Regions from separate parts of the Cobetia sp. 1CM21F genome, predicted to be linked through region 2. Evidence: predicted binding sites of a transcription regulator. Region 2 holds the regulator's gene; each other region holds the start of a gene.

Region 1 (7,183 bases), on a different contig from region 2:
GATGCTGAGGTGAACGGCGCTGTGGGCAGAGACGGCATCTTCCGTTCTCATCAAGCCGTAGATCACCCACGGCTGGCGGCCGACTTCGGTGGTGAACCAGCCCGCGAGTATCGCGATCAGACCGGCCGGCCCCATGGCGACGGCCAGACTCAGCCAGCGCCGCGAGGTGAAGAGCCTGCCCTTGCGGGCCAGATAGACACCCGAGAGGCCGAGCAGAATCATCGCAAGGCCCAGGCCGACCATCAGGCGGAAGCTCCAGAACACGACGGTCGAATTGGGGCGGTCGGCGGCGGGGAAGTCCTTGAGCGCCGGTACCTGCTTGTCGATGTCATGCATCAACAGCAGGCTGCCGAGGGCCGGAATCTCGAGCGCGAAGCGCGTCTCTTCGCGCTGCATGTCGGGCACACCGAACAGGATCAACGGCGTCGGTTCCCCATGGCTGTTGTCCCAATGCCCTTCGATGGCCGCGATCTTGGCCGGCTGGTGCTTGAGCGTATTCAGGCCATGCATGTCGCCGACGAAGGCCTGCAGCGGGGCGGTCACCATCAACATCAGCACCGCCATGACCAGCATCTTGCGCACTTCCGGGGTGTCGCGTTTCTTGAGCAGCAACCAGGCGGCGGAGGCAGCGACGAACAACGAGGTACTCAGGAAGGAGGCCAGTGCCATGTGGGCCAGGCGATAGGGGAAGGAGGGGTTGAAGACGATCGCGAACCAGTCGACCGGCACGACGATGCCATCGATGACCTCGTGTCCCTGTGGGGTCTGCATCCAGCTGTTGGACGACAGGATCCAGAACATCGAGACCAGGGTGCCGAGTGCGACCATGCAGGTCGAGAAGAAGTGCAGGCCGCGACCGACGCGATTCCAGCCAAACAGCATCACGCCGAGGAAGCCGGCTTCGAGGAAGAAGGCGGTCAGCACTTCATAGGCCAGCAGTGGTCCGGTCACGCTGCCGGCAAAGGCCGAGAAGCCGCTCCAATGCGTGCCGAACTGGTAGGCCATGACCAGCCCTGACACCACGCCCATCGCGAAGTTGACCGCGAATATCTTCGACCAGAAATGATAGAGGTTGCGGTAGACCTGTGTGCCTGTCTTCAACCACATGCCTTCCAGCACCGCCAGATAGCTGGCGAGGCCAATGGTGATGGCCGGGAAGATGATGTGAAACGAGATGGTGAAGGCGAACTGTATCCTGGCCAGGTCGATGGCCTCGGTGCCGAACATGGCAATGTCTCCTGAGTAGGCGGCAAGGGGGACGGCCCTGCCTGAATCTTCGCCGCTACTCTAGGGAGCCGCCGGAAGCCATAACAGGCTCAGTTGTGCGAGAAAAAACCATATCAGTTGCGAGCTGAACCTTGGCCGGACGTTAACTGCCCGTGAGCCAGTCAGCCGGCAAGCCAGGTGGTATGGCGAGAAGTCAGCAAGGCGAGCCGGGCAGGAGGGCGGATTCTGATTGATGCCAGCACCATGACGGGATCAGCTGCTTGTCGTATCGCCCTCGGCGGCAGGCCCCGCCATGGCGGGCTCTGGTGCTTCCAGAAGGGGCACGCGTGCGGCATCAGGGCATGCAATCAAGATGCGCAACAAGCTGCGACATCCAGGCGTGGCAAGCGGCTGTCGCGCGAGTGACATGCGCCGCAAAAGGGCTGTTTTCGCCCCCGCGGATAACGCGTGAAGACTGTGTGGCAAGGCGGCCGCAAGGGCTGCGGCATTTGCGCGCACATACTCAAGGCGCATCTCGCATCTCGCATCTCGTCTGAGCGGTCCGTGTTTCAGGCTGCCTTGAGCAATTCACCCAATGTCTGCATGGCGCGCTCTGACGCCGCATCCCACGGGTGGCCGTAGCTCAAGCGAATGCAATGCTTGAAGCCCTGGGTGGCAGAGAAGATGGGCCCCGGTGCCAGGCTGATGCCGTGGGCCAGCGCCTGCTGAAACAGGGCCAGCGAGTCGATGTGCTCGGGAAGCTCGCACCACAGGAAATAGCCCCCGTGGGGGTGGGTGACGCGGGTGTCTGCGGGGAAGTAGCGATCAATGGCCGCCAGCATGGCCGTCTGCTGGGTCTCGAGCGCCAGGCGTAGCTTGCGCAGGTGGCGGTCGTAGCCGCCGTGCTGAAGGTAGTCGGCCAGGGCCACCTGGGCAGGCAGCGATGGCGAGATGGTCGTCATCAGCTTGAGGCGCGAAATCTCCCGGGTATGCCGCCCCGCGGATATCCAGCCCACCCGATAGCCCGGCGCCAGGCACTTGGAGAACGACCCGCAGTGCATCACCAGGCCCTCGACATCCAGCGCCTTGACGGGCTGCGGGGGCGTCACCTCGGCACGTTGATCGAAATACAGTTCCGCGTAGACATCATCCTCCAGCATCGGCAGCTGATGACGGCAGAGCAGCGCATACAGTTGGGCCTTGCGCGCATCGCTCAGGCTGGCCCCCAGCGGGTTCTGCAGATGGCTCATGAACCAGCAGGCCTTGATGGGCAGCGTCTCCAGACGATTCTCGAGCACCTCGAGATCGATCCCGTCACGCGGGTGTACCGGAATTTCCACCGCGCGCAGCTTGAGCCGCTCAAGCACCTGAAGCGTGGCATAGAAGGCTGGCGCCTCAATGGCGACAAGGTCCCCGGGCTGGGTGACACATTGCAGGCCGAGGTTGAGCGCCTCCATGGCGCCATTGGTGATCACCAGCTCCTCCGTCGGCAGCTGCATGCCGTTGACCATGTAGCGCTGAGCGATCTGCCGGCACAGGTCAGGATGGCCTGTGGTCATGTCGGAGATGACGGCATGCGATGAAAGCTGGCGCAGCCCACGCGTCATGCTGGTCGCAAGCCGCGCGAGGGGGAAGAGCTCCGGGCTCGGGAAGGCAGAGCCGAAGGGGACGGTGTCGTTGTCGCGCAGTGAGCCCAGCACCGAGAACACCAGTTCACTGACGGCGACATCGGAAGGGGCTTGCTGCTGCAGGGCGACATGCGGCTCATCGAGTATCCGCGAGGCATTGTCACGCACGAAATATCCCGAGCGCGGCCGCGCACTGATCAGGCCCTGATTCTCCAGCAGGTAATACGCCTGGAAGACGGTAGAGGGGCTGATGCCATGCGCCTTACTGGCCTGACGCACCGACGGCACGCGCTCACCCGGCGCGAGAATGCCGGTACGAATCAGGTTGGAGATCTCGGCGGCAAAGCGTTCATAACGCTTCATGGGGGATTTCCTGACGGGGTGGAAGAGTGAAAGGAAGAGGGCAAGAGAGAGCAAGGATACCGCAGTGTCGATAGACAGTGATGTATGGGGCGTCGTAATGGATGCACCAATGTCATTAGCTTCCCTCGCTTTCGTTCGGCCTGATGGGAGGCTCTGTCGGCGGTGAGCGCCACGCCCTGCACCACGCACAGAGCCACGCCCAGCGCTCTTCTCACCGGTCTGGTGCAAGGCAAGGCGAGGGCTTGTGAGAAGCGCATCATCCTGGTGCAGTGCTGCGCTTGAGCAGTGTCGCTGTGCTTCGCTCGCTCTCATCATGTCTCGCGTTTCTCTTCATCCTTTCTCGGTCTTTCCACTGTTTTTGCCCAGACTTTCTCCCTGTCTTTGTGCCCGTCTCTCTCCCTGTCTCTCTTCTATCTCACCGCTGTCGCTTTCTTGTCTGGCCGTTGGCCGGCGGCGTCAGTGTGCGGCTGGCACATCGATTGCACTACCTCAGCCGGGACAACAAGTACAACAAGACACGAGGGAATGTCGTGAACAAGAAAATCGCTGCCGCAATGCTATCCGCCTGTGTCGGTTTTTCGCTGGCCAATGTCGCCCAGGCAGAAGAGGGGCCGATCAAGGTCGGCATCCTGCACTCACTGTCCGGCACCATGGCGATCAGTGAGTCGACACTGAAAGACACCATGTTGATGCTGATCGAGAAGCAGAACGAGCAGGGCGGGCTGCTGGGACGCAAGCTGGAGCCTGTCGTGGTCGACCCGGCCTCCAACTGGCCGCTGTTCGCCGAGAAGGCGCGTGAGCTGCTGGCGCAGGACAAGGTCGACGTGATCTTCGGCAACTGGACGTCCGTCTCGCGCAAGTCGGTGCTGCCGGTGGTCGAGGAGCTCAACGGCCTGCTGTTCTATCCGGTGCAGTATGAGGGCGAGGAGTCCTCGGAGAACGTCTTCTACACCGGAGCGGCGCCCAATCAGCAGGCGATTCCGGCAGTGGATTACCTGATGAACGACGTGGGCGTGGAGCGCTGGGTGCTGGCGGGCACGGATTATGTCTATCCGCGTACCACCAACAAGATCCTGGCCGCCTACCTCAAGTCGAAGGGCGTGGCGGACGCGGATGTGATGGTCAATTACACCCCCTTCGGCCATTCCAACTGGCAGTCCATCGTCTCGGACATCAAGTCCTTCGGCAGTGCCGGCAAGAAGACGGCCGTGGTGTCCACCATCAATGGCGATGCCAACGTGCCGTTCTATCGTGAGCTGGCCAACCAGGGCATCAATGCCGAGGACATCCCAGTGGTGGCCTTCTCGGTGGGCGAACAGGAGCTCTCGGGCATCGATACCGCGCCGCTGGTCGGCCACCTGGCCGCCTGGAACTACTTCATGAGCGTGGACAGCGACACCAACTACGACTTCATCGATGAGTGGATCGATTACACCGGCAAGGAAGATGCGGTCACCAACGACCCGATGGAAGCCCACTACATCGGCTTCAACATGTGGATGGAAGCCGCTCGCAAGGCCGGCAGCGTCGAGGTCGATGCGGTCAAGGACGCCATCATCGGCGTCTCGGTGCCCAACCTGACCGGCGGCTACGCCACCATGATGCCCAACCATCACATCACCAAGCCGGTGCTGATCGGCGAGATCCAGGACAACGGCCAGTTCTCCGTCGTCTGGCAGACCCCGTCCACCGTGACAGGCGATGCGTGGTCGGACTATCTGGAAGGTTCCAAGGACCTGATCAGTGACTGGCGCAAGCCGATGGAATGCGGCAACTACAATGTCGTGACCCATTCCTGTGGGGCTCAACAGAGCGTTGCGGCGCAATGATGCGTAGCACGTTCTGAGAGCGAGGCGGCGTGCAGGGGAGCCTGCATGCCGCCTCGTTGAGTGTCAGTCTCCGAGGCCGCGATGCCCTCGGAGACTGATGACGCCTTTGCGCGTTCACCATGGATGGCCTTCTTGATGTCTATCTCCGTTGCAACGATGTACCGCGGGTGCTGGCAGTGGATGCTGCTGGTCTGTCTTCTGTCATTCCCCCTGTTTGCCGCTGCCCAGTCCGAGTCCGCGACTGGCCAGTCTGCGCGCCTGTCCGATGGCGCTGCCCAATCCCTGTTGACCCGGCTTGCCGAGGCACGCAACCCGGCCAAGCCGGCCGTGATCGATGAGATCGCCATGAGCGGCGATGCGCGTGCGCGTGGCTGGCTGGAAGCCTTTTCCGCCAGCAAGCTGGCTCGCCTCAAGGACGCCGAGCGCTTCTTGATCATCGACAACAATCGCGGCCGCGAATGGGCCGTTTCCGACGCCCTGTCGGGAGAATCGGCGGGCAAGGTCTCGCGCCGCGACTTGAAGACACTGCGCAGCAACAACTCGCTGCGTGGGCATATCGATGGCGTGCTGTCGATGATCGACCTGTCTTCCCTGGATGCCGAGGTCAGACTCGCGGCGGCGCGCGGCCTGCGCGGCAGTGTCGACGAGGCCATGGCCGAGCGGCTGCCGAGCCTGATCGAGCAGGAAGGCAATGACGCTATCCGCGCCACTCTCGAGGATGCGCTCGCCATCCAGCAGCTGGAAGCCACTGGCGACCCTGCGGCGCTGGAGACGCTCTCCGGCAGCCTGAACGCCGCCGCGATCGCCGCCATCAATGGCGCCGCGGCGAGTGATGATCCGCAGCTGGCCCAGGCCGCCAAGGTGGCGCTGGCCGGTATCGAGCAGAAGCTTCAGCTCAACAGCGGGCTCGAGACGCTCTACTTCGGCCTCTCGCTGGGCTCGGTACTGGTGCTGGCCGCCATCGGGCTTGCCATCACCTTCGGTGTCATGGGCGTGATCAACATGGCGCATGGCGAACTGATCATGCTGGGCGCCTACACCACCTGGGGCATGCAGCAATTGCTGCCCGGGCAGCCGGGGCTGGCGCTGTTGCTGTCGATTCCGGCGGGCTTTCTGGTCGCGGCGGCGGTGGGCGTGATCATCGAGCGCAGCGTCATCCAGCACCTCAAGGGGCGTCCGCTGGAGACCCTGCTGGCCACCTTTGGCATCAGCCTGATCCTGCAGCAGCTGGTGCGTACCACCATCTCGCCCCTGAATCGCATCGTGGTCACGCCGGAGTGGATGAGTGGCTCGCTGATGATCAACGAGGCGCTGTCACTGACGCTCAATCGCCTCTACATCATCGGCTTCGCGCTGTTCGTGTTCGCCGGTCTGATGCTGATCATGCGCCGTACCCGTCTCGGCCTCGAGGTGCGCGCGGTGACCCAGAACCGTGCCATGGCGCGCTCGATGGGCATCAAGGCAACCCGTGTCGACATCATGACCTTCGCGCTGGGCTCGGGCGTTGCCGGTCTTGCCGGTGTCGCGCTCTCCCAGATCACCAACGTCGGGCCGAACCTGGGTCAGAACTACATCATCGATTCCTTCATGGTCGTGGTGTTCGGCGGGGTCGGCAATCTGTGGGGCACGCTGGTGGCCGGCATGTCGCTGGGGCTGCTCAATCAGTTCCTCGAGCCCTGGGCGGGTGCGGTTCTCGCCAAGATCGTGGTGCTGGTCTTCATCATCCTGTTCATTCAAAAGCGCCCGCGGGGACTCTTCCCGCAGAAGGGCCGTGCCGCGGAGGGTTGATCCATGCCTGATTCACGTTCCTGGCTGGTGCGCCCCTTCACGGAGCGCTCCACCCAGATCTTCCTCGCGGTGCTGACGCTGTCGGTACTCGCGATCACGTTGCTGCATGTGCTGCTGCCCGAGGGGCATCCGCTGCATGTCAGCACCTTCACCGTCACCCTGCTGGGCAAATACCTGTGCTATGCGCTGCTGGCGGTGGCGGTGGATCTCGTCTGGGGCTACCTGGGCATTCTCAGCCTGGGTCACGGCGCCTTCTTCGCGCTGGGCGGTTACGCCATGGGCATGTATCTGATGCGCGAAATCGGCGACCGCGGCGTCTATGGCAATCCGGAACTGCCGGACTTCATGGTCTTCCTCAACTGGCAGGAG
Region 2 (7,183 bases):
CCGGAATCACCACGCTGTCAGTGTCCATCACTTCGCGCACCGTGACGCCGGGGTCCGAGACCAGCAGGCGATTGATGGGCAGGGCACCGATGAATTCATCGCGACGCGAGACGACCAGCAGCGTATCGGTGGAGTCGGGCAGGCGCTCGTGGCGGCGAATGTAGCGCAGCACCACGTCCAGGGTGATGTCCGGACGAATGGTGATGGTGTCCGTGTTCATCAGGCCGCCGGCGGTGTCCTCCGGGAAGGACAGTACCGTTTCGACGCGCAGGCGCTCCTGCGCCTCCATGGAGTCGAGAACTTCGAGAATCACCGCATTCGGCAGGCGCTGCAGAATGTCGGCGACATCATCCGGTTCCAGGTTCTCGGTGGCGGCGAGAACGTCGACGGCGTCCATGTCCTTGAGGAAGTCGGTCTGGATGTCTTCGCCAAGGTATTGAAGGACATCGCCCTGCAGCTCGGCATCGACCAGCTCCCAGAGCAGATTACGCTCCTTGGGGGGCGAGGATTCCAGCAGGTGGGCCACGTCCACTGGCGCGAGGCCGCGATTGAGCATGCGTCTTGCCTGTTCCAGCTCGCCGCTTTCCAGCGCCTGTGACAGGCGATCAAGTCTTGGCTTGAGTTTACGAGACGTCTTGCTCATCTGTCGGCTTCCCCTGTCGACATGAAGGACAGCGTTGATTCTACCATTGGCGTAGGGGGGCGCGTCGACAAAAGAAAACAGTGTTTCTTATCGAAAGGACAATCCGCGTCCCGCCACTGGCGCAAAAGCAGCGTTGCATGGCTACCAGGCGCAAGGATAGGTGCAGGGAAAGGTACAAGGGTAGGCGCAAGGACAGGTGCAGGAACCGGTGAAGGAACAGGCGCTAGGCATCCTGCGCGAGCAGTTAATGCTTTCGCCAGGGGGGGCGCCAGAGGGGGCTGGCCGATAAGCGAGCGAGCCGAAAAGATAGTTGGCCAAGAAGCGAGCTGGCTGAGGAAGGAAGGCTGAGCGCACAGCGCAAATGCACAGCGCTGTCAGTGGCGGTTATTCGTCTTCCTCGAAACGCGCCTCGAAGAGCGCCTCGATGGCCAGCATCGCCTCATCGGCCTGTTCGCCCTCGACATCGATCAACAGCGTGGTGCCGCAGGGCGCGGCCAGCATCAGCAATGCCATCACATTGGCTGCATTGGCGCGTCGCTCGCCATGGCTGACCATCACCGTCGCGCAATAGGGCGCACAGCAATTGACCAGCTTGGTGGCTGCGCGGGCGTGCAGCCCGCGGCGGTTGGTCAGCGTCAGCTCACGAGAGGCCATCGCGATGCTCCTGCTGATCACTTGTCTCACCCGCGTTGCTCAGGGCGGTATGAATGCCCAGCTCGCGGTGACGCAGGCGTACCTCAGGCAGGCGCTCGGCAAAGTAGCTTGCCAGCTGCTCGCACAGGTAGACGCTGCGATGCTGGCCGCCGGTGCAGCCCACGGAGACCGTCAGGTAGCTGCGGTTGCTGTCCTGATAGGCGGGCAGCCAGCGTTCCAGCCAGCCAGCGATATCGTCATGCATCGCCTGGACGGTGGGGTAGCGCTGCAGGAATTCGGCCACGCTGTCATCGCGACCGGTATCGCCGCGCAGATTGATGTCCCAGTACGGGTTGGGCAGGCAGCGGGCATCGAACACCATGTCGGCGTCGGTCGGCACGCCATGCTTGAAGCCGAAGGATTCAAAGGTCAGCGTCAGGTGGCGGGAGCTGTGCTGGGCGACCTGCTCGGTGATCCGCGAGCGCAGGTCGTGCACGCTCAGGTTGGTCGAGTCGATGACCAGATCGGCCTTCTGGCGAATGGGAGCGAGCGTCTTCTGCTCGATCTCGATGGCCTCGGCCAGGGTGTGGTCGTTGTCGCGCGTCAGAGGGTGACGACGACGGGTCGCCGAGTAGCGTTCCAGCAGCACTCGCGAATCGGTGGTCAGGTAGACGACCTGCACGTCCATGCCGCTCTGGCGGACGTTGTCGAGCAATTCGGGGAAGCGGGTCAAGGCTTCCGGCAGATTGCGGGCATCGATGGAGACCGCGATGCGCCGACGCGCCGGGCTGTCCTTTTCGAGCTGATCGACCAGTGGCGCCAGCAGCATGCCGGGCAGATTGTCGATGGCGTAGTAGCCAATATCTTCCAGCGCCTGGAGAGCGATGGATTTCCCGGAGCCGGAGCGGCCGCTGATGATCACGATCTTCATGAAGTGCTCTCCAAGGGCGAGGTCAACGTCGAAAGAATGCAGGGGTGGGGCAGAGGGCTGCCCGCTATCAGTGCGCTGTACGTCGGCCGATGGAAGGCCAGCAAGACGAAAGCCCGGACGATGTCCGGGCCTGTCATTCAGCGCGCCGGTAATTCGGCGATGGCTTGGGTCAATGCCTCAAAGAGTGCACGCTGGCTGTCTGCCTGGCGCAGGGCCGAGCGATTGGTCGGGGAATTGAGCAATTCCGCGACCTGCCCGAGCAGCGTCAGATGAGTCTCATCCGCTTCCTCAGGCACCAGCAGCACGAACAGCAGATCGATGGGTTCTCCGTCGATGGCATCGAAGTCGATGGGTTCACCGAGCTTCAGAAACGCAGCGATTGGCGTCTTGCAATGCGGGCTGCGTGCATGGGGCACGGCCACACCGTGGCCAATGCCGGTCGACCCCAGTCTCTCGCGCCCGATCAGGCGCGAGAAGACTTCCTGGCTATCCAGGCTGGGAATGTTCTGTGCGATGAAGGTGCTGAAGAATTCAAGCACCCGCTTCTTGCTCCCCCCGGGGACACCGTACAGCGTGCGCTCGGGGGGAAGGATCTGATCAAGTGTCATGGCTGAAGGTCAACGGGTCCCGGTGCCCTGAGAGCGAGCCTGGGACTTTTCCTTGTGTTTGACCAGCTGGCGATCCAGCTTGTCGGCGAGCGCGTCGATGGCAGCGTACATGTTGGGGTCTTCTGCCAGGGCGTGGAGGTCAGCGCCTGCCGCGTGCAAGGTGCAGGCAGCCTGCTGGCGCTCCTTCTCGATCGACAGTGTCACCTGAACATTGGTGATGTTGTCGTAATGCCGTTCGAGGCGAGCGAGCTTCTCGTTGACGTAATCGCGGAGAGGATCGGTAAGTTCCACATGATGCCCGGTGATATTCACTTGCATGGACACGCTCCTTTATCCAGCGGGTTGCCATTCAATTGTAACCCTTTTTGACTACGAGCAAACCCTGATCGGACGCTCTGCAACAGGCTTGACGGCCACCGTCTGGCGATGTTTTCGCACCCTTGCCAGTGGCGTCAGATGTCGTGAGCGTCTGTACCGACAATGCCCAAGCTTTGCGCAAAGATCAACGCTGCGCTGCATCGTGGCTCAGTGCTTGTCTTCAACTCAGTGAGGGGTATCGGAGTGGACTTCAAGGGCACGTCTGGTGGGTGGTGCGTGAAAGACGCGCAAGAAGGCGGGTTTTCGTCGCCAATCCCTGCATGTACGTCGCCTTTCAGGCGCTTCGATTGCGTGGAGCAAGCGGCGTTCCGGGAGGTTGTCCGGGTGTCATCCAGGTGCAATACGCGCAAAAGTGACTTTAAAAACATGCGATTGACGGTGAATGACGCTGCCGGAACGGCGGTTTTTTACCGTCATCCTGCGCGCCGTCATGGCCCATGACGGGCAATTGATGAGCGGTTGACGGCATGACAGAGCGCGAGACAGGCGCACCGCTGCCCGCGAAGTCAGAGGCTGATGAGCGGAAAATCCAGCGCTTGAGGTTGGCGGCGGCTGCCATTGTGGAGGTGAGAGCAGGGCATGACAGCCGCAGGTGACGCCTCAGGCCAGACGTTTGCGCTCGCTGGAGGAGGGGATGCCCATCGCTTCGCGATACTTGGCCACGGTACGGCGTGCGACCTCGATGCCATCGCTGGCGAGCAGATCGACCAGCCGCGAGTCGGAGAGAGGCTTGCGGGCCGGCTCTTCCGCGATCAGCTTGCGGATGCGGGCACGAATGGCGGTGCTTGAGTGGGCGTCGCCACTGCCGCTGCCACCGACCTGGCTCGAGAAGAAGAACTTGAGCTCGAAGACGCCGCGCGGGGTGTGGATGTACTTCTGGGTCGTGACCCGCGAGATGGTCGATTCGTGCATCTCGACCACTTCGGCGATGTTGGCCAGAATCAGCGGCTTCATGCCTTCCTCGCCTTGCTCGAGGAAGTCGATCTGGCGCGCCATGATCTCGCGGCCGACCTTGAGCAGGGTGTCATTGCGCGATGACAGGCTCTTCATCAGCCAGCGGGCTTCCTGCAGGTTGTCCTTGAGGAAGGTGTTGTCGGCTGACTTGTCGGCACGCTTGATCAGCGCGGCGTATTCCGGCTGGATGCGCAGCTTGGGCAGCGCTTCCGGGTTGAGCTCGACCTGCCAGCCATGGCGGGTATGGCGCACCAGCAGATCAGGGATCACGTAATCGCTGGCGGGCTCGCCCCAGGCGGATGCCGGACGCGGATCGAGCGCGCGTACCAGGCGGATGACGTGATCCAGCTCGTCATCGTCAAGGCTCAGGCGGCGCTTGAGCAGCTTGCGGTCATCGTTGCCCAGTGCCTCGAGGAATTGACGTACCAGGCGGCGCGCCTGCGCCAGCAGCGGCAGGTCATCCGGCAGCAGTGCCAGTTGCAGCAGCAGGCATTCGCGCAGATCACGGGCGAAGACGCCGGTCGGGTCGAACTGCTGCAGACGCAGCAATACCTGCTCGAGTTCGGAGGCCTTGAGGCCGGGCAGGCCCTGGCCGCGCAGGCCATCGACCAGCTCATCGAGTGACAGGCTCAGATAACCGGCACCGTCGACGGCATCGATCAGGCTCTCCGCCATCTGGCGTTCACGGCCATCGAGGTCGGTCATCGCCAGCTGCCAGCGCAGGTGGTCCTGCAGGCTCTCGACGCTGGTATTTCGATCGAAGTCCGTCCCTTCTTCACTCCCGCTGCCACTGCCGGAGCTGGTCAGGCTACCGGCGTGGTCCTGGTAGAGGTCCGACCAGTCGCTGTCGAGGGGGTATTCCTCGGGAATCTCGCTCGAGGAGTCGGCAGTGGAGATCTCGCTCGAATCCTGTGTCTCGACGACATCCAGCGACTCGTAGTCCTCGTCGAGCTCCAACATGGGGTTGGACTCGAGGGCTTGCTGAATCTCCTGACGCAGGTCGAGCGTCGACAGCTGCAGCAGCTGGATCGCTTGCTGGAGCTGCGGCGTCATGGTCAGCGAGGTGCCGAGGCGGAGTTGCAGGGTGGGTTTCATGGAGTCAGTCAATTCACGGCAAAGGAACGTGCTTACTACGCTATACCGTGACTCGGGGCACTGACAAGTGGTTGTCGTGAATATTCAAGCAACTTGCATGCCATGTTTCCACCAAGGTGGTATGGACGTCATGCATGCGTCTGATGTCAGACATGAAAAAGCCGCTACGCGATAAAATCACGCAGCGGCTTTTGAAGCTTTCGCATCTGGTGGGCTCAGCGCAGCCGCTAACCCTAGAGCGTGAACTCGTGGCCCAGGTAGACGTCGCGCACCTGCTGGTTGGCCAGGATGGAGTCCGCGTCACCGTGGGCGATGATCTGGCCATCGCCGACGATATAGGCGGTGTCACAGATATCGAGCGTCTCGCGCACGTTGTGGTCGGTGATCAGCACGCCGATGCCACGATCGCGCAGTTGGCGCACGATGCTCTTGATCTCGCCCACCGAGATGGGGTCGACGCCGGCGAAGGGCTCATCGAGCAGCACGAAGTCCGGCTCGGTGGCCAGTGCACGGGCGATCTCGACCCGTCGACGCTCACCACCGGACAGGCTCATGCCGGCGCTGGCGCGGATGTGCGTGATGCTGAATTCCTCGAGCAACTCTTCAAGGCGTGCCTTGCGGCCATTGCGATCCAGGTCCTTGCGGGTCTCCAGGATCGCCATGATGTTGTCGGCCACCGACAGCTTGCGGAAGATCGACGCCTCCTGCGGCAGATAGCCGATGCCGGCGCGTGCACGCTGATGCATGGCGGCAGCGGAGAGGTCCTTGTCATCGATGGAGACGTTGCCGGCATCGGCGCGCACCAGTCCGACGATCATGTAGAACGAGGTCGTCTTGCCGGCGCCGTTGGGGCCCAGCAGGCCGACGATGTCGCCCTGGCGGATCTCCAGCGAGATGTCCTTGACCACCTTGCGGCCCTTGTAGGCCTTGGCCAGATGGCGAGCGCTCAGCGTACGCGGAGTAGCAGCAGTCATGACTCAGTTTTCCTTGCTGGCATTGGCGCCGCGTGGCGTCAGAGTCATGTGCACGCGACCGCCTTCGGTCTGCTGTGCCGTCTTGCTGTTGTTGGCGTTCACCTGGCGCTTGTCGAGGAAGTACTCCACGTAGCCGCCTTCGAAGGTGTCATCGCCTTTCTCAAGACGCGCGTTGCCGACCAGCTCCACGCGGCGCTCCAGTGCATGGTAGCGGATGGTGTCGGCCCAGCCCTTGACCAGCTTCTCGTCGGGTGCGGGTTGCTGTTCCAGGTAGGCACGCTTGCCGGTGGCCTTGACCAGCGAGATCTCGCCGCTGCCGGCGCGGCTGATATCGACGCGGCTGGCATCGAGTTTCATGCTGCCCTGGCGCATCTCCACCTGGCCGGTGTAGGTGGCGGTACCGGCCTTGTCATCGAGCGACAGGGCATCCGCGGCGATGTTGATCGGCTGGCTGGCATCGCTGTCCAGCGCCATGGCGGCCGGGGCGAAGGTGGACATGCCCAGTGCCAGGCAGAGCGCCATGACACCGCTGTTGAGGGTCTGGCGACAGGCCGTCAAGGGCTTGCGAGTCGTGGAAGTCATGGTGGCTCCTTGGCATGACGGGGTCGCCGCCCGAGCAATGATGCCATCGAGCGGCAGAGAAGAAGGTGGTGCGGCGCGGGTCATGGCGTGACGGCCAGCCCGGCGGGTTCATTCACCGCTGGCAGGCGCTGCCTCGAAGGTGCTGTTGACGCGCCCATCATCGGAGGTGGTGCTGTCGGCGCCCGAGTCGATGCGCTCGGCCTCCTTGCTGGCCTCGCTCTGGCCCGTGCCGGGTTGCAGGACGCTGCGAACACGGCCCTGCAGCACGGCGGAGTCCCGGGAGAGGTCGGCGCTGAAGCTGTCGCTTTCGACATGCTGGCCATTCTGGGTGATCACGACCGGCACGTCACTCCAGGCGCGATTCTGATCACGGCTGTAGTGCAGG
Region 3 (7,183 bases), on a different contig from region 2:
ATCAGCGTGTTCGAGGTGGTGATGCGCTATGGCCTCGATTCGCCGACCTCCTGGGTGCACGAGACGGTGATCTTCCTGGTCGCGACCAGCTTCGCGCTGGGCGGCCCGGCGGCATTGGCCAACAATCGTCATATTCGCGTGCGTGTGCTCTACGACCTGGTCGGTACGCGCTTTCGCTACGTGCTGGACTGCTTCAACGACGTGATGACGTTCGTCTTCTGTCTGGCGATGAGCTATGCGGGCTGGGTGATGTTCTGGCGTGCCTCGCACAGTCCGCTGGGCGAGTGGCAGCTGGAGCGTTCCGGCACCTCATGGAATCCGCCGTTTCCGGCGTTGACCAAGGGCGTGATCCTGTTCGCGCTGGCGGTGATGACCCTGCAGGCGCTGTGGCATCTCTACCAGACCTTCTTCTCGCCCCGCCCGCCCGAGGGCGGCAGTGAGGGAAGTGGCGCATCCGACGCCACTTCCGATGCCGCTCCCGACGCCGCAGTTGACCACAAGGAGCCGCGCTGATGGATATCGCAACGGCTACGATGCTGCTGGTCGGCGGCATCTTCGCGCTGCTGGTCACCGGCCTGCCGCTGGCCTTCGTCACAGGTCTGGTCGCGCTGGCCTACACCTTCGGCTGGTTCGGCCCGATGGCGCTGCCGCTGGTCACCAGTCGTGTCTATGGCTTCGTCACCGAGTATTCGCTGGTGGCGGTGCCGATGTTCGTGTTGATGGCCTCGCTGCTCGATCGCTCGGGCATCGCCAAGGACCTGTTCAATGCCATGCGCGTGATGGCAGGGCGCCTGCCCGGCGGCGTGGCGATCCAGACCATCGTGGTGGCGTTCTTCCTCGCCGCGATGTCCGGCATCATCGGCGGCGAGATCGTGCTGCTGGGGATTCTGGCGCTGCCGCAGATGCTCAGGCTCGGCTATGACAAGCACATCGCCATCGGCGTGGTGTGTGCCGGCGGCTCGCTGGGCACCATGATGCCGCCCTCCATCGTGCTGATCATCTATGGCCTGATCGCCAACCAGTCGATCGCGGACCTGTTCACCGCGGCGATCACCCCGGCCATCGTGCTGATGGCAAGCTACATCATCTACGTGCTGATCCGCTGTCTGCGCAACCCTGCGCTGGGGCCGGTGATGCCCGAGGAGGAGCGCCGCGCCAGCTTCCAGAGCAAGCGTGAGCTGCTCAAGGCCATCGGTGTGCCGGCGGTCATCGCGGGACTGGTGCTGGGCTCCATCTACGGTGGCGTGGCCTCGGTGACCGAAGCCGCGGCGATGGGCAGCTTCGGCGTGCTGGTGGCGGTGATGCTGCGCGGCGAGTTCTCCATCACCCTGATGCAGCGTGCGCTGTCCCAGACCATGAACACCTGCGGCATGATCATCTGGATCGGTATCGGCGCGGCGGCGCTGGTCGGGGTCTACAACCTGATGGGCGGCAACCGCTTCGTGTCGAGCATGATTCTCGGCCTGGATATCCCGCCGCTGGCGATCATCATGGTGATGATGGCGATCCTGCTGCTGCTGGGGCTGTTCCTCGACTGGATCGGCATCGCGATGCTGACCCTGCCGATCTTCGTGCCGATCATCGTGCAGCTCGGCTACGACCCGGTATGGTTCGGTGTGCTGTTCGCGGTCAACATGCAGGTGTCCTTCCTGTCGCCCCCCTTCGGGCCTGCCGCCTTCTATCTGAAAGGCGTGGCACCGGAAGGCATCAGCCTCAAGGATATCTTCGTCTCGCTGCTGCCGTTCATCGCCATCCAGCTGTGCGTGCTGGCGATGTTGCTACTGTGGCCGCAACTGTCGCTGTGGCTGGTCTAGGCTCTACAGACGTTGCCCGCTTGCCCAAGACTCGACGCCCTCGCAGATGCGAGGGCGTCGTTGTTGGTGACGAAAGATTTGCGCCGTCGTGTGGCGAGGCATCATGCAAGGCAGGCTTTGTGCTCTTTTATGGTGCAAATGAGCGGGCGCACAAACACGGTCACGGTGAGAGGGGGCAGGCTGTCATGGCAGATGCACCATCTTGGCACATTCCCTGCAATGCTCTTGCAATGCCTGTCCGGTACCACGAGATCCTGTCGAGGTGACCCCCGACACGCTGCAGCACTTCACGAGGAGAGTTCACATGTCAGAGACTCAAGCACCGCTGTTGTTGCTGACCGATCTGGATGGCTCGCTGCTGGATCACCACGATTACTCGCCGGGGCCGGCGCGCAGCTGGCTGACCCGCCTGCGCGCGCGCGGTGCCTGGATCGTCCCCAACACTTCCAAGACGGCGGCCGAACTGGCGCCGCTGATGGACTCGCTGGGCTTGGCGGGCCAGCCGTGGATCGCCGAGAACGGCGGCGTGGTGGCGCTGCCGGCCGATTGGCTGAGCGCCTACCCGCTGGAAGAGGCCAGCGCCCCGGACGCACACGGCCTGTGTCGTATCGCGGTGGCGATGCCCCGCGACAGGATTCTCGCGGTGCTGGAAGAGCTGAGCGGGGAATTCGCCTTCGAGGGCTTCGCCTCGATGTCGGTAGCGAGAACCAGTGAGTTGACGGGGCTGGGGGAGGGCGACGCGGCCCTGGCGGGACAGCGTGATGCCAGTGAACCGCTGGTGTGGCGCGACGCGCCGGAGCGTCTCGAGGACTTTCGCATGCGCCTGGCCAGCCATGGCCTCAAGCTGACACGTGGTGGGCGCTTCCATCACGTGACCGGGGACAGCGACAAGGGCGTGGCAGCGCGCTATCTGATCGCCCGCTACCGGCTCTGCGAGCGGGTGCGTCCCTGGACGCTGGGCTTCGGCGATGGCGCCAATGACCTGCCACTGCTGGCCGCCGTCGACAACGCTGTGCTGATTCCCGGCGTCGGTGATACCACGCAGCGTGATCGGGAGCTTGCCGACTATCCGCAACTGGCGGATGAACGCCGCTGTTTTCGCGCCAATCTCCCCGGACCGCAGGGATGGGTCGAGGGATTGCGTCACTGGCTGGCCAATGGCCAGCCGGAAGAATGGACATCCAGAGGTCTGGGCGCCTGACGCCTGCCTGATGCGTGTCTTCGGCATGACAAGGAGCTGACATGAGCGATTTTTACCAGAATGGCATCATCACCAACTTCCATAACCTGACCGATCGTCCGGTGGAAGATCTCGAAGCGGACCTGATGCGCTTCTCCCGCAAGCGACCGATGAGCCTGATTCTGCCGTCGCTGTATTCCGAGCTGGAAGGCCCGGCGCTCAAGCATATCGTCGAGGAGCTGGCGCAGGTGCCCTACCTCAGCGAGATCGTGATCGGGCTGGACCGCGCCGACCGTGACCAGTTCGAGCATGCCAAGGAGTTCTTCTCACATCTGCCGCAGCATCACCGCATCCTGTGGAACGACGGCCCGCGTCTGCGGGCGCTGGATGAGGAGCTGACCGAGCATGGCCTGGCGCCGATGGAAGCCGGCAAGGGGCGCAATGTCTGGTACTGCTCAGGCTACGTCCAGGCCTCGGGCATCGCCGAGGCGGTGGCACTGCATGACTGCGATATCGTCACCTATGACCGCGGCCTGCTGGCGCGCCTGATCTACCCGGTGGCCCATCCGCAGTTCAACTACGAGTTCTGCAAGGGCTACTACTCGCGCATCGCCCAGGGCAAGCTGAACGGCCGCGTGGCGCGCCTGATGGTCACGCCGTTGATCCGTGCGCTCAAGAAGGTCTATGGCCCGCTGCCGTACCTGGATTATCTCGACAGCTATCGCTATCCGCTGTCCGGCGAGTTCTCGATGCGCACCGATGTGCTGGCGGACATCCGCATCCCCAGCGACTGGGGGCTGGAGATCGGCGTGCTGTCCGAGGTCCATCGCAACTATTCCACCAAGCGCCTGTGTCAGGTGGACATCGCCGATGCCTACGATCACAAGCACCAGCCGCTGTCCGAGGAAGATGCGCTGGGCGGCTTGAATCGCATGAGTCTGGACATCGCCAAGGCCATGTATCGCAAGCTGGCCACGCTGGGCGTCGAGATGCACGGCGAGACCTTCCGCACCATCAAGGCCACCTACTACCGTATCGCGCTGGACCTGATCGAGACCTACTACAACGATGCCGTCATGAATGGCCTGACGGTGGACCGCCACAGCGAGGAAGCGGCGGTGGAGCTGTTCGCCGCCAACATCATGGATGCCGGCAGCGCCTTCCTCGACAATCCGCGCGACAAGCCCTTCATCCCGAGCTGGAACCGGGTGCAGTCAGCCGTGCCGGACCTGCTCGAGCGCATGCACGAAGCGGTGGAGCTGGACAACCAGTAAGGCTCGCGGCGGGAAACAGCAAGACCAACGACAACGGGGCTGCCAGTGGCAGCCCCGTTGTCGTTGGAGGAAGGGAAAGCGCGGGCGTCAGACGACCTCGATGGCCGGCGGGCGCACGGTTTGCTCCATCAGCCAGGCCGCCTGGTAGGGACGGCGGGCCATGGTGGGGTCGTAGGCCTTGTCGTGGCACAGGTGGTCGGTCAGCGCGACGCCTTGCCAGCTTGCCGGCAGCGGCAGCACGCGCGGCTGATCGGTGACATTGAGGGCGAACAGCAGGCGACGCCCTTCATGGGTGACGCGCTCGAAGACGAAGAAGTCCGGGCCGACATCGAAGACATTCTGGTCGGCATCCGGGTGGAAGCAGGGTTCGTTGCGGCGCAGTGCCATGCGGCGCTTGAGGGCGTGGAATACCTCATGGGTCGCGGTGTTGGGGCTTGCCAGCAGCGCTTCCAGTTCATCGCGCTGCCATTTGCGGCGGTTGATGGCGCGCAGATGACCATCGCGCTCGACGCCTTCCTGGTGGTTGGGGGTCGCGGTCAGCGAGTGGATGTACAGCCCCGGGATGCCCTGCAGGCTCAGCATCAGGGTCTGACTGGCGATGAAACGCTCGATCTGCCACGGGTCCTGGCCGCGCCGCGTGCCCTTGAGCGCATCGAAGTAGCTGATGTTGAGCTCATAGGGGGTGTCGGCGCGCCCGGGGTTGGCGCGCATGCTGACGTAGCCACCGAAGTCATGCACCAGCCGCACCAGGGTGTCGCGCTCGTGGTCGGGCAGCAGGCCCTCAAGGGCACGAACGCCGATACCGTCGTGACTGGCGGTGAAGTTGAAGTAGCTGCAGCCGGAAGGCAGGGACGGCAGGCTGGTGGCCCACTGGGTCAGGGCGCTGGCATCGCCGGAGGTCAGGGTGTGCAGCGTCAGCGGCGGCAGCGTGAACTGATAGATCAGGTGCGCTTCATCGGCCTGGGCGCTGCCCTCGATGGCGGTGAGGTCGTGCTGTGACAGGCGATCGAGCCCGAAGTAGGACATGTTCTCGGCGTGGGGCACGTTGGTCTCGGTGATCAACAGGCTGCCCGGCGCTAGATGGTCGACGATGGCGCGCAGCAGGCGCACCACGGCGTGTGTCTCCGGCAGGTGGATGCAGGAGGTGCCCTGGCGTTTCCACAGGAAGGCCACCGCATCGAGGCGGATGATGCCCGCGCCCTGCTCGAGGTAGTAAAGCAGGATGCCGATGAATTCGAGCAGCACATCGGGATTGGCGAAGTTCAGGTCGATCTGGTCATCCGAGAAGGTTGCCCAAAGATGGCGCAGGCCACGACGGGTATGCACCGGCGTGAGCAGGGCAGATGGGCGCGGGCGCACGACCTCGGAGACATCGGTGTCGGGGTCCATCTCGATGAAGTAGTCGCGGCCGGGCTGCACGCCGGCCAGATAATCGGCGAACCACAGTGACTCGCGCGAGCAGTGATTGATGACCAGGTCTGCCATCAGGTCGCGCTGCTCGCTCAGGCGCCGGATGTCCTGCCAGTCGCCGAGGACCGGATTGACCTCGCGATAGTGGATGACGCTGAAGCCGTCATCGCTGCTCCACGGAAAGAAGGGCAGCACGTGGACACCGGACAGGCTGTCGTCCAGTCGGCTGGCGAGGAAGTCGTGCAGGGTCGCCAGTGGTGCCTCGCCTTCCTGCTGCAGGCTGTCGCCGTAGGTGATCAGCCACTGGTCGCGCTCGCTCCAGAGCGGCTCGCCTTCCGGTACGCGGGGGTTGAGGCGCGTGCGATGGAAATCCAGCACCGTCTCCAGGCGTCTGAGGACTTCCTCATGACGCTGTGGGTAGATCTCGGCGAGCAGGCGTGTGGCGTGCGCCTGGAAATCAGCCTGCGAGAGGCGTTTGGCGAGAGAGACTCTGGCGCGTGGCCTGGCGTTGCCCTCGCTCGGCGCAGGATCGGGTGCAGTGGATGTCGAGTGATCGGGAGATGACGTATCGGACATGGGCAATCCTCGTGGCAGCAAAAGCGGTCAGACTCTGCCTCGTGAGCCGCAATGGGCAGAGCGTGTCGCGGGTGATCTTCGGGAAGCCCGCCGGCGCAATCCTGCGGGGACCGGTGGCAAGACTGGAAATCACATATCAGATGAAGTCGGCTGGCCGTCGCTTGATGAAATCCCTGAATGGCGCATCGCTGAGCGGCGTCCGTGGGCGACGGCCTGGCGCCTTTACTTATGAGTCATGCACGCCTCGGGCCAGATTCGTCAAGCCTGCAAGGCAGGACGGCCAGCCTGCATGTGCCGGCTGGCCGTCCTGTCTGGCGTCATGTGGCCTGCGGCCAGCTGACGCCACTGCGCTTCATGACATGCTTTACTTGCGCAGCACGCGATACAGAATCAGCAGAATGACGGCGCCGAGCACGGCGATGACAAAGCTGGCCAGATTGAATCCCGTCACTTCACCGAAGCCCATCAGGGTGCCGACCCAGCCACCGACCACGGCACCCAGGATGCCGATGATGCTGGTGACGATGATGCCACCCGGGTCCTTGCCGGGCACGATCACCTTGGCGATGATGCCGGCAATAAGACCGAATATGATCCATGCAATGATTCCCATGTCGCAGCTCCTTGCGTCATCGTGATCAATCTCGCGGCAGAGATCATCCGCCGCCAGTCGTGAAAGGATTTCACGGCTCAGGCAAGCGTCCTTGTGAGGCGCTGCACCCTGATGTCATCTTTCGGTTATCGGGCGGGGATTTCAAGCCTGCCGGGCAGGTTGATTGACGCTTTCGCCGCGGTGTCCGCCACCCGAGGCGACAATGCAGGAAACTACTGTCGCCCCTTGGGCGCTCCCCAAGGCTAGTTCAGTCATGTCGAGGCTGACATAGGCTCCCGTGGCGGGGCCTTAACGGTTACAATACCCGCCATTCGCT
Region 4 (7,183 bases), 960 kb from region 2:
GCTGCTCGAGTCCCAGGCGTGTCTCGTCGGCTGCCGCGGTGATGGTCTCCTTCACCTCGGACTGCGCGGCAGGTTCCGCGGCCAGCGAAGGCGCTTTCGTGTCAGGCACTTTCGTGTCAGGCGCTGTCGGTTGAGGTGTATCGGAGGAATGGGAGGATTCTCGCGGCATGGATAACTCCTGTGGCGGAGGTGAATGCGATAGGGATGGGCAGGCGGGATGAGAATACGCGTCCTTGTGGGAGTCGTTGTGCGTCACCCGCGTGCGGATATCGGGTGACATTATCAAGTTTACCGCCAACCCTCATCCACGTTTGTGGCCAGTCCTCGCGGCAAGTACGCCCCGGCCTGACTCCATGGCGTGTGATGCAAGAGGCCTCCTCGACGCCATGCCGAGGAGGCCTCTCAGGTTTCACGCTATCCAGCATCACGCGATTCGCACTGTTGCCGCGGGGCTTGAGCTGTTGCCTCGCGGCTGTGGCGTGCGATCAGCCGCGAGCCAGTCGCTTGGCCTTTTCCGGGTCATCGAAGGGTAGGGAATGGCTGATGGCCGAGAGGCTGGTCTCGCCGTCAGTGCCAGTCTTGAGGGTCAGCGGGGTGCCATGCTCGGCATAGCCGGGTTCGAGACGTGCCAGCGCCATGGAACGATCGCTCAGGCGCGAGTACATGCCCTGGGTGATGACACCGACACACTTGCCGTCGGCGTAGATCTTGTCACCGATCTGGGCGACGTCTTTCGAATCCAGCAGCACGCCATAGACCTTGACGCGCTCCTTGCCCTGCAGCGCGAAGTGTTCGCTGGCGCCACGGAATTCAGTCTTGCCCGGCGAGACGGTGAAGTCCAGGCCCAGTTCCCACAGGGTGTCGCCCACGGGCTGGTCGGGGTACGGGTAGGTTTCGGAATTGTCCGCCGGGTAGAACAGCAGGTGACTCTCGACCCGCAGCCAGTCAAGGGTACCGAAGCTGCACGGCTTGATGCCCATGTCGGCACCCTCCGCGAGGATCTGTTCCCACAGAGAGGGGGCGTCCTTGGCCTTGCAGAAGATCTCGTAGCCACGCTCGCCGGTGTAGCCGGTGCGCGAGATCATCACGTGGCAGCCGAACAGCTGGGTCTGCAGATGGTGGAAGTAACGCAGCTCACGGATGCCCGGCACGTGACGCTCCAGGAAATCCACCGCGACCGGCCCCTGCAGTGACATGTCGTGCATGTCGTCATCGAAGGTCAGGCTGACGGCGCGCCCCAGGGCACTCTTGGCCAGCATTTCATTCGCGGTACCTGTGCCGTGCACCACGAGGTAGGAGTTCGGCGCCAGGCAATAGACGATGCAGTCGTCGACGAACTTGCCGGCCTCATTCAAGACGCTGGCGTACACCGACTTGCCCGGATACAGCTTGGACATGTCCCGCGTGGTGACGTAATCCAGCACGGCCTGAGCATGCGGGCCATTGCAGTGGATCTTCTTGAGCCCCGAGACATCCATCAGACCGGCGCGGGTGCGAATGGTCTCGTGGTCATCGGCCGTGTCCGAGACGGCGTAATTCCAGGCGGTGCCCATGCCATTCCAGTCTTCAAGCTCCGCGCCCAGCTTGCGGTGTTGTTCGGCCAGTGCCGAGATGCGCCATGAATTCGCCATGCGTCCCTTTCTCCTGTGAGTCGTGCTGCCTAGCGTAAATGGGGGGGTGCCGTAGTCCTGCTGATGCTGGCGAAGATGGCGCGCAAGACGCGCATCCGCCGCAGGAGGTGTTGTTGTTCTTTCGCCTTTTCAGGCGCCTCTTCAGGCGCTTCACAACGGCTTGTGCCTGCTGCTTGCCTTGCCTGATCGCACGAGGGTCGATTCTTGGAAGGAAAGAAACATTCCTCATGGTTAAGCAAGGGGCTTGCCAATTCCGTCAAAGGCCATGGCCACGGCAGCCCTTGAGCGAGTCAGGCGCCGATTGGCAGCACGAATCAGGGCGTGAATATTAGCGCTTTGCGTCATGATGGTGCGAAGAGAGGGCTTTGGGCACCGAAATGATGCCTATTTCGAGAAACGGGCAGGAATTCACTCAGGGTCACCTGGCGTTTCCTGTGGGGTGAAATGAACTTGGAAAATAAATTTCCATGAAAAACAGGAGGTTGGTGAAAAGTTCTGGGCGGCAGCTGGCGAAATGGCATGCTGCATGCTTTTCTTTGGGGGAAATAAAGTTGACCAGCAGGAATCACAAAAACTCGTTTCATCCGCTATCTTGACGTGGCGAGTCACCACAAGGGGTCAGGTTTCCCGGGGTGGCAGACAGTGTCGAGGGAGATGGAACCCGGTCCGCTCTCAGAGGAAACCCAGATGTCACCCGAAAACGCGCAACAGTTCATCAAGGATCACGACATTCGCTATCTGCTGGCGCAGTTCGTGGATATTCATGGCGCTGCCAAGACGAAGTCCGTGCCGGCCAATTGCCTGATGGATGTGGTCGAGAAGGGCGCTGGCTTTGCCGGCTTCGCCGTCAGTGGTCTCGGCATGTCGCCGGAGGGGCCGGACTTCATGGCGCGGGGTGATCTGAGCTCGTTGTCGTTGGTGCCGTGGCAGCCGGGTTATGCACGCATGGCCTGTGATGGCTACGTCAATGGTCAGCCGTTCGCCAACGACAGCCGCGTGGTGTTGCTCAAGCAGCTGGAGCGCCTGAAGGAGAAGGGCTGGACGCTCAATAGCGGACTGGAGCCGGAATTCTCGCTGTTCCGCCGGGGGGAAGCGGGTGAGCTGTTGCCGGTGGACGAGAGCGATACCCTCGCCAAGCCCTGCTACGACTACAAGGGCCTGTCGCGTTCGCGTGAATTCCTCGAACGTCTGGTCGAATCGCTGCAGGCAGTGGACTTCGACGTCTATCAGATCGATCACGAGGACGCCAACGGCCAGTTCGAGATCAACTACACCTACAGCGATGCGCTGACCTCGGCAGACCGCTTCACCTTCGTGCGCATGGCCGCCGGCGAGATCGCCAATGACCTGGGCATGGTGTGCTCCTTCATGCCCAAGCCGCTGGCGGACCGCCCGGGCAATGGCATGCACTTCCACCTGTCCGTGTGCGATGACACCGGCCGCAACCTGTTCGGCGATGATTCCGACGCCCAGGGCATGGGCCTGTCGCCGCTGGCGTACCACTTCCTCGGCGGTTTGCTGGCACATGCTCCGGCGCTGTGTGCCTTTGCCGCGCCGACCGTCAATTCCTACAAGCGTCTGGTCGGTGGTGGCAGCACCAGCGGCGCGACCTGGGCGCCGGTCTTCATCGCCTACGGTGACAACAACCGCTCGGCCATGGTGCGTGTGCCCTATGGTCGCCTCGAGTTCCGCCTGCCGGATGCCGGCTGCAACCCCTATCTCGTGCACGCCGCCATCATCGCGGCGGGGCTGGATGGCGTGGCGCGCAAGCTGGACCCGGGCACGCCCCACAATATCAATCTCTACTCGCTGACCCCGAGCGAATGCGCCGAGAAGGGCATCGAGAAGCTGCCGCAGAATCTTTCGCTGGCCATCGATGCGCTCGAGGCGGACAGCATTCTGCGCGAGAGCCTGGGCGAGGGGATCTGCGCCGAGTTCATGCGCCTCAAGCGCGAGGAATGGCTGGATTACAACGCGCAGGTCAGTGCCTGGGAAGTCCAGCGCTACGCCGAATTCTTCTGATCTCATCCGGCGGCGCTCGCGGATCTCGCGGGGCATGCCAGACGAGGGTCGCCACTGTCACCACCACGCTCAAGACATCAGGCAGGAGACGCCTCCTGCCCGTGAGAGGACATCACCATGTGTGGAATCGTAGGGCTTTATCTCAAGAACCCGGCGCTGGAATCGCGCCTGGGGGAGCTGTTCGAGCCGATGTTGATCGCGATGACCGATCGCGGCCCGGACAGCGCTGGCTTCGCCATCTATGGCGACGAATTTGACGCTGGCATCAAGCTGACGCTGCAAAGCGATGGTGCCGATGAGGATTGGGAGGCGATCGCCAAGGGCCTGGGCGAGCAGGTCGGCACGGTGGCGGACTGGTTCAGCAATGCCAGTGTCGCGGTATTCAAGATCGCCGGGGAAGAGAGCGCCGTGCGCAGCTGGCTTGCCGACAGCGCCCCGCAGATTCGCGTGCTGAGCGTGGGGCAGAGCATCGAGATCCTCAAGGCGGTGGGCCTGCCGGCCCATATCGCCAGCCTCTATGGCCTCAAGGGCATGCAGGGCAGCCACATCATCGGCCATACCCGCATGGCGACCGAAAGCGCCGTGACCCTGCAGGGCAGCCACCCGTTCTCCACCGGGCGTGATCTGTGCCTGGTCCACAACGGCTCGCTGTCCAACCACAACTGGCTGCGCACCAAGCTCAAGCGTGAGGGCATCAGCTTCGAGACCGACAACGATTCCGAAGTCGCCGCCGGCTACCTGACCTGGCGTCTGGAGCAGGGCGACAGCCTGGAAGCCGCGATCACCGGCGCCCTGAAGGACCTTGATGGCTTCTTCACCTTCACCATCGGCACGCGTGATGGCTTCGCCGTGGTACGAGACCCGATCGCCTGCAAGCCAGCCGTGATCGCCGAGACCGATGACTACGTGGCCATGGCCTCGGAATACCGTGCCCTGGCCAGTCTGCCGGGCATCAAGGATGCCCGCGTGTGGGAGCCGGAACCCGGCCGCCTGTATCTGTGGGAAAAAGACACCGCCCGTTCGGAGGCCGCGTAATGATGAAGACACACGATCTGGCCGTTGAAGGGCTGCGCGAATTGAACCAGGCCCTGCACGATGCCGACACCCTGAAGGACGCGCGTGAGTGGCGAGTGGTCAATTCCGACGGCGCCCACAACATCGCCTGCGGCATCAATGACGACATCAGTGTCGATATCGATGGCCATGCGGGCTACTACTGCGCGGGCATGAACCAGAAGGCCAGCGTCACCATCCACGGCAACACCGGGGTCGGGGTGGCGGAAAACATGATGTCCGGCTGCGTGCGGGTCAAGGGCGATGCTTCCCAGTCCGCGGGCGCGACCGCCCACGGCGGCCTGCTGATCATCGAAGGCAATGCCTCGGCGCGCTGCGGCATCTCGATGAAGGGCGTGGATATCGTCGTCAAGGGCAACATCGGGGCCATGAGTGCCTTCATGGGCCAGGCGGGACGCATGGTGGTCTGCGGCGATGCCGGTGAAGGGCTCGGCGATTCGCTCTATGAAGCGCGAATCTACGTGAAGGGTACGGTCGCATCGCTGGGCGCGGACTGCATCGCCAAGGACATGCGTGCCGAGCACCTGGAAGAACTGGCGGAGTTGCTGGCGAGTGCCGGAATCGAGGAAGACCCGGCCAGCTTCACGCGTTATGGATCTGCGCGTCAGCTCTATCACTTCAAGGTCGACAACGCCTCAGCCTACTGATCAGGATGCTCAACATGACCGACGAGACTCAAACACAGCCCTACAACCCGGCACTGCGGGAATCTGCCACCTTCGGCCGCGATGTCATCCATGAGATCCAGCGGGCGGCGGAGACGGGAATCTACGATATCCGTGGCTGGGGCGCCAAGCGCAAGGTGCCGCATTTCGATGACCTGCTGTTCCTCGGCGCCAGCATGTCGCGCTATCCGCTGGAAGGCTATCGCGAGAAGTGCGAGACCGAAGTCGTGCTCGGCACGCGACATGCCAGGAAGCCGGTCGTGATCAGCACGCCGGTGACCATCGCCGGCATGAGCTTCGGTGCCCTGTCCGCCCAGGCCAAGGAAGCGCTGGGGCGTGGTGCCTCGGAAATCGGCACCTCCACCACCACCGGCGATGGCGGCATGACCCCGGAAGAGCGCGGCCAGTCCTCGCGCCTCGTCTATCAGTATCTGCCGTCACGTTATGGCATGAACCCGGACGACCTGCGCAAGGCCGATGCGATTGAAGTCGTGCTCGGCCAGGGCGCCAAGCCCGGCGGTGGCGGCATGCTGCTGGGGCAGAAGATTTCCGAGCGGGTCGCGGGCATGCGCACGCTGCCGCAGGGCATCGACCAGCGCAGCGCCTGTCGCCACCCGGACTGGACCGGCCCGGATGACCTGGCGATCAAGATTGCCGAACTGCGCGAGATCACCGACTGGCAGGTGCCGATCTACGTCAAGATCGGCGCGACCCGCACCTACTACGACGTCAAGCTGGCGGTGAAGGCGGGTGCGGATGTCATCGTGCTGGATGGCATGCAGGGCGGCACGGCCGCCACCCAGGATGTCTTCATCGAACACGTCGGCATCCCGACCATGGCCGCCATCCCCCAGGCCACGCAGGCACTGCAGGAGATGGGCCTGCACCGTGAGGTGCAGCTGATCGTCTCCGGCGGGATTCGCAACGGCGCCGATGTGGCCAAGGCGATCGCGCTGGGTGCCGACGCCGTGGCCATCGGTACCGCCGCCTTGATTGCGCTGGGCGACAACCATCCGCGCTACGCCGATGAGTATCAGAAGCTGGGGTCCGCCGCCGGTTTCTATGACGACTTCCAGGATGGCAAGTGTCCGGCCGGTATCTCCACCCAGGACCCGGAGCTGAGCCAGCGACTGGACCCGGTCGCAGCCGGCAAGCGTCTGGCCAACTACCTGCGCGTGCTGACGCTGGAAGCCCAGACTCTGGCACGTGCCTGTGGCAAGTCGCACCTGCACCACCTGGAACCGGAAGATCTGGTCGCCCTGAACGTGGAAGCCGCGGCCATGGCCCGGGTGCCGCTGGCGGGCACCAACTGGGTGCCGGGACAGGGCGGTTACTGATGGCACGATCTTTGTTGTGAGTGTTCCATTGCGCATGAGCGCGATCGTGCATGGCTAGCATTGCGCATGATTGTCATGGCAAAGCTTCGAAGCCTTTTGTCAGCAAGCTCGCCGCAATGTTGTCCAGGCAAGCTGTCCCAATGACAGAGCTCTGCTCCGGTTGATGTAGAAAGATTTGACCTGATTGCATCGAGTCATTAGAGCGCCTCACCCCTTCGGTGAGGCGCTTTCTTTTGTGCTGAGTAAAGTCAAGGAATCCGGCCACTATCATGCAAGCGAAAGCGCGTCAGAATGCTGATGATGGAGAAGCCCGTAGTGTCGTTATGATTGAAAGGTCGTGATTTTCTCGAGGCAGAATTTTTCCATTATTTCAGGATCTTGTGGTTATTTCATGAGAAAGATGTCAGGCGTAGAGGTTGGCTTGTGGGGTGAGATTGAATCAGGGCAATAATGG

The links. The regulator sigma-54, encoded in region 2, starts transcription at its own class of promoters, with help from an activator protein. The targets are predictions, from matches to a motif close to TGGCACNNNNNTTGCTNT.
Region 1: the regulator sigma-54 is predicted to act here: its motif matches at 3,666-3,683, upstream of urtA (urea ABC transporter substrate-binding protein).
Region 3: the regulator sigma-54 is predicted to act here: its motif matches at 2,018-2,035, upstream of MSG32_RS01000 (HAD-IIB family hydrolase).
Region 4: the regulator sigma-54 is predicted to act here: its motif matches at 2,147-2,164, upstream of glnT (type III glutamate--ammonia ligase).

What each region holds. Positions count from the first base shown of each region.
Region 1 is NZ_JALNTQ010000001.1:654,197-661,379, forward strand. It holds gene MSG32_RS02750 (cytochrome ubiquinol oxidase subunit I) at 1-1,227, opposite strand, end outside; gene MSG32_RS02755 (PLP-dependent aminotransferase family protein) at 1,776-3,197, opposite strand; gene urtA (urea ABC transporter substrate-binding protein) at 3,752-5,026, shown strand; gene urtB (urea ABC transporter permease subunit UrtB) at 5,162-6,814, shown strand; gene urtC (urea ABC transporter permease subunit UrtC) at 6,818-7,183, shown strand, end outside.
Region 2 is NZ_JALNTQ010000002.1:1,194,462-1,201,644, reverse strand. It holds gene mgtE (magnesium transporter) at 1-643, opposite strand, end outside; gene MSG32_RS10840 (HPr family phosphocarrier protein) at 1,028-1,297, opposite strand; gene rapZ (RNase adapter RapZ) at 1,284-2,207, opposite strand; gene MSG32_RS10830 (PTS sugar transporter subunit IIA) at 2,345-2,815, opposite strand; gene raiA (ribosome-associated translation inhibitor RaiA) at 2,825-3,133, opposite strand; gene MSG32_RS10820 (RNA polymerase factor sigma-54) at 3,794-5,242, opposite strand; gene lptB (LPS export ABC transporter ATP-binding protein) at 5,476-6,216, opposite strand; gene lptA (lipopolysaccharide transport periplasmic protein LptA) at 6,220-6,798, opposite strand; gene lptC (LPS export ABC transporter periplasmic protein LptC) at 6,907-7,183, opposite strand, start outside.
Region 3 is NZ_JALNTQ010000001.1:245,060-252,242, forward strand. It holds gene MSG32_RS00990 (TRAP transporter small permease) at 1-513, shown strand, start outside; gene MSG32_RS00995 (TRAP transporter large permease subunit) at 513-1,814, shown strand; gene MSG32_RS01000 (HAD-IIB family hydrolase) at 2,119-3,015, shown strand; gene MSG32_RS01005 (hypothetical protein) at 3,057-4,268, shown strand; gene MSG32_RS01010 (sugar phosphorylase) at 4,356-6,254, opposite strand; gene MSG32_RS01015 (GlsB/YeaQ/YmgE family stress response membrane protein) at 6,619-6,867, opposite strand.
Region 4 is NZ_JALNTQ010000002.1:230,092-237,274, reverse strand. It holds gene MSG32_RS06640 (XRE family transcriptional regulator) at 1-169, opposite strand, end outside; gene MSG32_RS06635 (aminomethyltransferase family protein) at 486-1,631, opposite strand; gene glnT (type III glutamate--ammonia ligase) at 2,319-3,653, shown strand; gene MSG32_RS06625 (glutamine amidotransferase family protein) at 3,771-4,688, shown strand; gene MSG32_RS06620 (protein glxC) at 4,688-5,374, shown strand; gene MSG32_RS06615 (FMN-binding glutamate synthase family protein) at 5,389-6,729, shown strand.